Linked DNA regions of Streptomonospora nanhaiensis. Each later gene encodes a partner of the first gene's protein in a complex. Links are inferred from orthologs where the notes say so. Each region holds a gene or a part of one and is shown on either strand. Other genes may lie near its edges.

The links.
Region 2: the proteins of uvrA (region 1) and mfd are in contact, whole or in part, in a crystal structure (PDB 4DFC), measured with the Escherichia coli proteins. The link is inferred for Streptomonospora nanhaiensis from one-to-one orthologs.

Annotation. Positions count from the first base shown.
Region 1 is NZ_JACCFO010000001.1:5,824,602-5,828,271, forward strand. The notes cover bases 5-3,372. They hold uvrA (excinuclease ABC subunit UvrA), read left to right. Parts: upstream 5-337; coding sequence 338-3,172; downstream 3,173-3,372. Other genes in these bases: HNR12_RS25640 (TerC family protein), read left to right, coding at 5-95; HNR12_RS25650 (RDD family protein), read left to right, coding at 3,229-3,372. Outside these bases: more of HNR12_RS25640, read left to right, coding at 1-4; more of HNR12_RS25650, read left to right, coding at 3,373-3,670. UniProt on the Escherichia coli protein: The UvrABC repair system catalyzes the recognition and processing of DNA lesions. UvrA is an ATPase and a DNA-binding protein. A damage recognition complex composed of 2 UvrA and 2 UvrB subunits scans DNA for abnormalities.
Region 2 is NZ_JACCFO010000001.1:2,777,864-2,782,341, forward strand. What follows is about bases 73-4,248. They hold mfd (transcription-repair coupling factor), read left to right. Parts: upstream 73-430; coding sequence 431-4,048; downstream 4,049-4,248. In the rest of the region: HNR12_RS11905 (Wzz/FepE/Etk N-terminal domain-containing protein), read left to right, coding at 4,426-4,478. UniProt on the Escherichia coli protein: Couples transcription and DNA repair by recognizing RNA polymerase (RNAP) stalled at DNA lesions. Mediates ATP-dependent release of RNAP and its truncated transcript from the DNA, and recruitment of nucleotide excision repair machinery to the damaged site.

The DNA.
Region 1 (3,670 bases):
TCACCGTCGTGGCCAGCCTGTTCCAGTCCCGTTCGAAGCCGGGCAAGGAGCCCGAGCCCACCGGAAGCGGTGTCCGCGGCGGTTCCGGCGAGTGACCCGCACTCGAACGGCTGTTCGTCTATAGTGGTTGCCCCCGGCCCCAGGGCCGGGGGCGGCGCTGCCTGGGGCGGAAGTTTCTCCTCGGCCGGTTCGTTACCGTTGACAGGTCCGGACCCGCGCCGCGGTCGGCACCGAGCCATCGTCCTCGGTCTGCCCCATGCCACCGCGCCAACCTCGCGCCGGGCCCTCCGCCCGCCGCCGAACGCGCGAGCCGATCCCGAAAGGGCTGATGAACCACATGGCCGAAGAGCTGGTGATCCGGGGCGCCCGGGAGCACAACCTCAAGGACGTCAAGCTCGACCTGCCGCGCGACTCCATGATCGTGTTCACGGGGCTGTCGGGATCGGGCAAGTCCTCCCTGGCCTTCGACACCATCTTCGCCGAGGGCCAGCGCCGCTACGTGGAGTCGCTGTCGGCCTACGCCCGGCAGTTCCTCGGCCAGATGGACAAGCCCGACGTCGACTTCATCGAGGGCCTGTCCCCGGCGGTCTCCATCGACCAGAAGTCCACCAGCCGCAACCCCCGCTCCACCGTCGGCACCATCACCGAGGTCTACGACTACCTGCGCCTGCTGTGGGCGCGCATCGGCGTGCCGCACTGCCCCGAGTGCGGGCGTGAGATCGCCCGCCAGACCCCCCAGCAGATCGTCGACCGCGTCCTGGAGCTCCCCGAGGGCACCCGCTTCCAGGTGCTGGCGCCGGTGGTGCGCGGCCGCAAGGGCGAGTACACCGAGCTGTTCAAGGACCTCCAGACCAAGGGCTTCACCCGCGCCATGGTCGACGGCACCCTTGTCCGCCTCGACGAGGCCCCCGCGCTCAAGAAGTACGAGAAGCACGACATCTCCGTCGTGGTCGACCGGCTCACCGTCAAGGGGTCCGCCCAGAAGCGGCTCACCGACTCCGTCGAGACCGCGCTGCAGCTGGCCGGCGGCACCATCGTGCTCGACTTCGTCGACGAGCCCGAGGACAACCCCGAGCGCGAGAAGGTGTTCTCCGAGCACCTCTACTGCCCCTACGACGACCTCTCCTTCGAGGAGCTGGAGCCGCGGTCCTTCTCCTTCAACTCGCCCTACGGCGCCTGCCCCGACTGCGCCGGCCTGGGCACCCGCATGGAGGTCGACCCCGAACTCCTGGTCCCCGACCCCGCCAAGACCCTCAACGAGGGCGCCATCGCGGTGTGGTCGGGCGGGCACGCCCTGGAGTACTTCGGCCGCCTCATCCAGGCCGTGGGCGACGCCATCGGCTTCGACATGGACACCCCCTGGGAGCGGCTGCCCAAGGCCGCCCGCAAGGCCCTGCTGGAGGGCCACGACACCCAGGTGCACGTGCGCTACCGCAACCGCTACGGCCGCACCCGCTCCTACTACACCAACTTCGAGGGCGTCATCCCCTGGGTGAAGCGCCGCCACTCCGAGAGCGAGAGCGACTCCGGGCGCGAGCGCCTCGAAGGCTTCATGCGCACCGTGCCCTGCCCCAGCTGCCAGGGCCGCCGCCTCAAGCCGGTGGTGCTGGCCGTGACCGTGGGCGGCTCCTCCATCGCCGACGTCAGCGCCCTGCCGCTCAGCGAGTGCGCCGCCTTCCTGCGCGACCTCAAGCTGAGCGAGCGCGAGCAGGTCATCGCCGCCCAGGTGCTCAAGGAGATCAACGCCCGGCTCGGGTTCCTGCTCGACGTCGGCCTGGACTACCTCTCCCTGGAGCGGTCCGCCGGCTCCCTGTCGGGCGGCGAGGCCCAGCGCATCCGCCTGGCCACCCAGATCGGGTCGGGCCTGGTGGGCGTCCTCTACGTCCTGGACGAGCCCTCCATCGGCCTGCACCAGCGTGACAACTTCCGGCTGCTGGAGACCCTCCAGCGGCTGCGCGACATCGGCAACACCCTCATCGTGGTCGAGCACGACGAGGACACCATCCGCGCCGCCGACTGGGTGGTCGACATCGGTCCCGGCGCCGGCGAGCACGGCGGCGAGGTCGTCGTCTCGGGCACCGTCAACGACCTCCTCAACAGCACCACCTCGATGACCGGCGACTACCTCACCGGGCGCCGCCGCATCGAGGTCCCCGAGGTCCGCCGGCCGCGCGCCAAGGGCCGCGAACTCGTGGTCAAGGGCGCCCGCGAGAACAACCTCAAGAACATCGACGTCGCGTTCCCCCTGGGCGTGTTCACCGCCGTCACCGGCGTCTCGGGCTCGGGCAAGTCCACCCTGGTCAACGAGATCCTGTACAAGGCGCTGGCCAAGGAGTTGAACGGCGCGCGCTCGGTGCCCGGCCGCCACACCCGCGTCAACGGCCTCAACCAGGTCGACAAGGTCGTGCACGTCGACCAGAGCCCCATCGGCCGCACCCCGCGCTCCAACCCGGCCACCTACTCCGGGGTCTTCGACCACATCCGCAAGCTCTTCGCGCAGACCACCGAGGCCAAGATGCGCGGCTACCAGCCGGGCCGCTTCTCGTTCAACATCAAGGGCGGCCGGTGCGAGGCGTGCGCCGGCGACGGCACGATCAAGATCGAGATGCAGTTCCTGCCCGACGTCTACGTGCCCTGCGAGGTCTGCCACGGCGCCCGCTACAACCGCGAGACCCTCGACGTCCACTACAAGGGCAAGACCATCGCCGACGTGCTCGACATGCCGATCGAGGAGGCGCTGGACTTCTTCGAGCCCATCTCCGCGATCCGCCGGCACATGCAGACCCTCAACGACGTCGGCCTGGGCTACGTGCGGCTGGGCCAGCCCGCCACCACCCTCTCCGGTGGCGAGGCCCAGCGGGTGAAGCTCGCGGCCGAACTCCAGCGCCGCTCCACGGGGCGTACCGTCTACGTGTTGGACGAGCCCACCACCGGCCTGCACTTCGAGGACATCCGCAAGCTGCTGGGCGTGCTCAACCGCCTTGCCGACAGCGGCAACACGGTCATCGTCATCGAGCACAACCTCGACGTGATCAAGACCGCCGACTACATCATCGACATGGGCCCCGAGGGGGGATCGCGCGGCGGCACCGTGGTGGCCACCGGCACCCCCGAGGAGGTCGCCAAGGTCGAGGAGTCCTACACCGGGCACTTCCTCGCCCAGATCGTCTAGCGGCGGGCGCGGCGGCGCCCCGGCCGCCGCGCCGACAGCAAAGGAGCACAGCGACCATGAGCCAGGACACCCCCGCCGAACGGCCGGCCGCACTCGGCCGCCGCATCCTGGCCCGGCTGGTCGACGTAATCGTCCTGGGCGCCATCGGCATGCTCGTCACCGCCGCGGTGGTCAGCACCGTGCCCGGCGCCGACGACCCCCTGCGCATGGACGTCCTGCCCACCCTGCTGCTGTCGGTGGGGCTGTTCGCGCTCTACCTGGGCTACGAGGCCGCCTTCACCGCCGTCTACGGCGCCACCCCGGGCAAGCTGCTGCTGCGGCTGCGCGTGGTCGAGGCCGAGCCGGTGGTGGGCGCGCCGCGCGCGGGCGCGGTGGCCGTGCTCAAGCGCTCCTCCATCCTGTACGTGTCGGTGCTGCTCAACTTCGTCCCGGTGGTCAGCTTCCTGGGCCTGGTGGTGTCGGTCTACGCGGTCGTGTCCTCCCTGGTCGACCGCCCGC
Region 2 (4,478 bases), 3.0 Mb from region 1 along the record:
ATGGCGCCCCCGACGGTCGTTACGTGAGGTGATCGCCCTTCGTCCCGCGACCCGACCGGCCGCCTCCCGCACGACCTCTCCACCACGGGCCGCGCGCTGGAAGCACCCGACCGGCGGGACACCCGGCCCACCCGGCGCACACCGCACCCACCCGGCACGCACGGCGGCCCTCGGCGGCCAGAAGGAGGGACATGACCCGGGCCACACGACCGAACCGCGACACGGTGCCCCCGCGAGCGGTCGGCGGCGTAGTCTTGCCCACGGGGCCCCTCGCGCCTGAGCGCGCCGGTCGCCGGGGCCCGCTGCGCGCCGCCCGCGCGCCGCACCCGCGCCCCCACGGCGTTCCCGGCCGCCGGCCCCCGGCACGAGCCGCGGACCGCAGCCTGGCCGGTACCGCCGGCACCACCGCCACAGCCTCTTACCTGGTGATATGAGCCTTTCAGGACTTCTCGCGGTCGTCGCCGACGACCCGGCACTCAACTCCGCGATCAACACCGCACGCGGCGGTCACGATCCCCGCCTGGACCTGGTCGCGCCGCCGTCGCTGCGGCCGTTCCTGATCGCTGCGCTGGCCGCCGACGCCCCGGTGGGCGCCGCGCGTCCGGTGCTGGCCATCACCGCCACCGAACGCGAGGCCGGAGACCTCTCCGAGGCGCTGGGGTCGCTGCTGCCCTCCGACTCCGTGGCGCTGTTCCCGGCCTGGGAGACCCTGCCGCACGAACGGCTCTCGCCGCGCTCCGACACCGTCGGCCAGCGGCTGGCCGTGCTGCGCCGCCTGGCCCACCCCGACCCCGCCGACCCCCTGACCGCGCCGCTGCGCGTGGTGGTCGCCCCCATCCGCAGCGTGCTGCAGCCGCTGGTGGGCGGGCTGGGCGACCTCACCCCCGTGCGCGTGCGCCAGGGCGACGAGGTCGCGCTGGAGGACGTCGTGGCGGCGCTGGTCGAGGCCGGCTACGCCCGCGTCGACCTGGTCGAGAAGCGCGGCGACCTCGCGGTGCGCGGCGGCATCCTCGACGTCTTCCCGCCCACCGAGGAGCACCCGCTGCGGCTGGAGTTCTGGGGCGACCAGGTCGAGGAGATCCGCTACTTCCAGGTCGCCGACCAGCGCTCCATCGGCGAGGGCCAGTCCGAGGCCGCGTCCGGGCTGTTCGCGCCGCCCTGCCGCGAGCTCCTGCTCACCGACGACGTGCGCGAGCGCGCCCGCCGGCTGGCCGCGGAGCACCCGGCCCTGGCCGAGGTCCTCGACAAGCTCGCCGACGGCGTCGCGGTCGAGGGCATGGAGGCGTTCGCGCCCGTCCTGGCCGACCGCATGGAGTCGCTGTTCACCTACCTGCCCGAGGGCGCCCACATCGTGGGCTGCGACCCCGAGCGCATCCGCACCCGCGCCGTCGAACTGGAGGCCACCAGCCGCGAGTTCCTCGACGCCTCGTGGATCAACGCCGCCTCCGGCGGCGAGGCGCCGATCGACCTCGGCGGGTCCGCCTACAGGTCCATCGCCGAGGTCCGCTCCGACGCCGCCGAACTGGGGCTGCCGTGGTGGTCCATCTCGCCGTTCGAGGCCGGGCCCCGCGCGGGCCGCGCCGAGGGCGGCACCGGGGACACCGACGACGCCGACGAGCCCGGTCTGGAGCTGGGCGCCTCGGCCGCCGAGGCCTACCGGGGCGACACCGAGCGCGCGCTCGCCGACGTCAAGTCCTGGCTGCACGACAGCTGGCGCGTGGTGCTGCTGACCCCGGGCCACGGCCCCGCCGAGCGGCTGGTCGCCATGCTCCGCGACGCCGGGCTGGGCGCCCAGCTGCGCGGCGACGTCGACACCCCGCCCGACCCCGCCGTGGCCACGGTCACCACCGGGCTGATCGACCACGGGTTCGTCTGGCGGTCGGTGCGCCTGGTGGTGCTCACCGAGACCGACCTGGCCGGGCAGAAGTCCTCCACGCGCGACATGCGCAAGATGCCGAGCCGGCGGCGCGGCACCGTCGACCCGCTCCAGCTCAAGTCCGGCGACTACGTGGTGCACGAGCAGCACGGCGTGGGCCGCTACATCGAGATGGTCAGCCGCAGCGTCCAGGGCGCCACCCGCGACTACCTGGTCATCGAGTACGCCGCCACCAAGCGCGGCCAGCCCGGCGACCGGCTGTTCGTGCCCACCGACCAGCTCGACGAGGTCACCCGCTACGTCGGCGGCGAGGCCCCCACGCTGTCGAAGATGGGCGGCGCCGACTGGTCCAAGGCCAAGAGCCGCGCCCGCAAGGTCGTCCGCGAGATCGCCGGCGACCTCATCCGGCTGTACTCCGCCCGCCAGGCGTCGCCCGGCCACGCGTTCGCGCCCGACACCCCCTGGCAGCGCGAACTGGAGGACGCCTTCCCCTACGTCGAGACCCCCGACCAGCTCGCCGCGATCGAGGAGGTCAAGCGCGACATGGAGAAGCCGGTCCCCATGGACCGGCTGATCTGCGGCGACGTCGGCTACGGCAAGACCGAGGTCGCGGTCCGCGCGGCGTTCAAGGCGGTGCAGGACGGCAAGCAGGTGGCGGTGCTGGTGCCCACCACGCTGCTGGTGCAGCAGCACATGTCCACCTTCACCGAGCGCTACGCGTCCTTCCCGGTGAGCGTCAAGCCCATGTCGCGGTTCCAGACCGACGGCGAGGTCGAGGCCACCCGCGAGGGGCTGCGGCGCGGCGAGATCGACGTCGTGATCGGCACCCACCGGCTGCTCTCCAGCGAGACCAAGTTCAAGAACCTGGGCCTGGTCATCATCGACGAGGAGCAGCGGTTCGGCGTCGAGCACAAGGAGGCGCTGAAGCGGCTGCGCACCCAGGTCGACGTGCTGGCGATGTCGGCCACGCCGATCCCCCGCACGCTGGAGATGGGGCTGACGGGCATCCGCGAGATGACCACCATCCTCACCCCGCCCGAGGAGCGCCACCCGGTGCTCACCTTCGTGGGGCCCTACGAGGAGAAGCAGATCGCCGCCGCCATCCGGCGCGAGCTGATGCGCGAGGGCCAGGTGTTCTTCGTGCACAACCGGGTCGCCTCGATCGACCGGGTCGCGGCGTCGCTGAGCAGGCTGGTCCCCGAGGCCCGCATCGCCTACGCCCACGGGCAGATGAACGAGCAGCAGCTCGAACGGGTGATGATCGACTTCTGGGAGAAGAACTACGACGTGCTGGTCTCCACGACGATCGTGGAGTCCGGGCTCGACGTGCCCAACGCCAACACGCTGATCGTGGACCGCGCCGACACCTACGGGCTCTCGCAGCTGCACCAGCTGCGCGGCCGTGTCGGGCGCGGGCGCGAACGCGCCTACGCCTACTTCCTGTACCCGCCGGAGAAGCCGCTGACCGAGACCGCCCACGAGCGGCTGGCCACGGTCGCCCAGCACACCGAGACCGGCGCGGGCATGTACGTGGCGATGAAGGACCTGGAGATCCGGGGCGCGGGCAACATCCTGGGCGCCGAGCAGTCGGGCAGCATCGCGGGGGTCGGGTTCGACCTGTACGTGCGCATGGTCGGCGAGGCGGTGCGGGAGCTCAAGGGCGACCCCACGGCGGGCGACGAGCCCGAGACCAAGGTGGAGCTGCCCATCGACGCCCACATTCCGCACGACTACGTGCCGGGCGAGCGGCTGCGGCTCCAGGCGTACAAGCGGATCGCCGGGGTCACCAGCGAGGCCGACATCGCGGCCGCGCGGGAGGAGCTGGTCGACCGCTACGGCCCGCCGCCGCAGCCGGTGGACAACCTGCTGGCGGTGGCCCGGTTCCGGGTGCTGGCCAAAAGCGCGGGGCTGACGGACGTGGTGCTCCAGGGCACCCAGATCCGCTTCGCCCCGGCGGAGCTGCGGGAGTCCCAGCAGCTGCGGCTGCGCCGGCTGTACCCCAAGTCGGTCTACAAGGAGCCGGCCCGCACCCTGCTGGTCCCGGTCCCCAAGTCCGGCGGCATCGGCGGCCGCCAGCTCCGCGACCTGGAGCTGCTGAAGTGGTGCACCGACCTGGTGGAGGCCCTGTTCGAACCGTCCCGCCGGAAGGCGGATGCGTCGGCTCAGCGCTGAAGTAGGTGGCACGCCTGGGGCGCCCTCGTTTTCGAGGGCGCCCCAGGCCGTCTTCGGCCCCGCCGGGGGACCATCCCCGCGTGCGCGGGGAGCACCTTGCTGAACTGGGATGATTCCTGCGTTAGAGGCGGTTTTTCGCCTCTTTGCGGAATTGCCGTCACCCGCCCTTACTCCCATTCGGGGGCGCCCGGCCGGCGTCCCGAGGCCGTTATCCACAGGGCACGCGGGATCTCCCTCTCCTGACCCCTTGTTGACCTGCATAAACATTCAACAGGGGTTTTCCCTGCGCGCGTCATGCACCTGTGCGGCGAATACGACTACCCTTAGTGCTCGTCAATGTACTAACCGTGGTAGTCGCTGAAAGGAGCGGAGCCCGCATGGACACCGCCGCCGGACCGGACCTCAAGGATGTCGCGGCCACGTTGCGTCG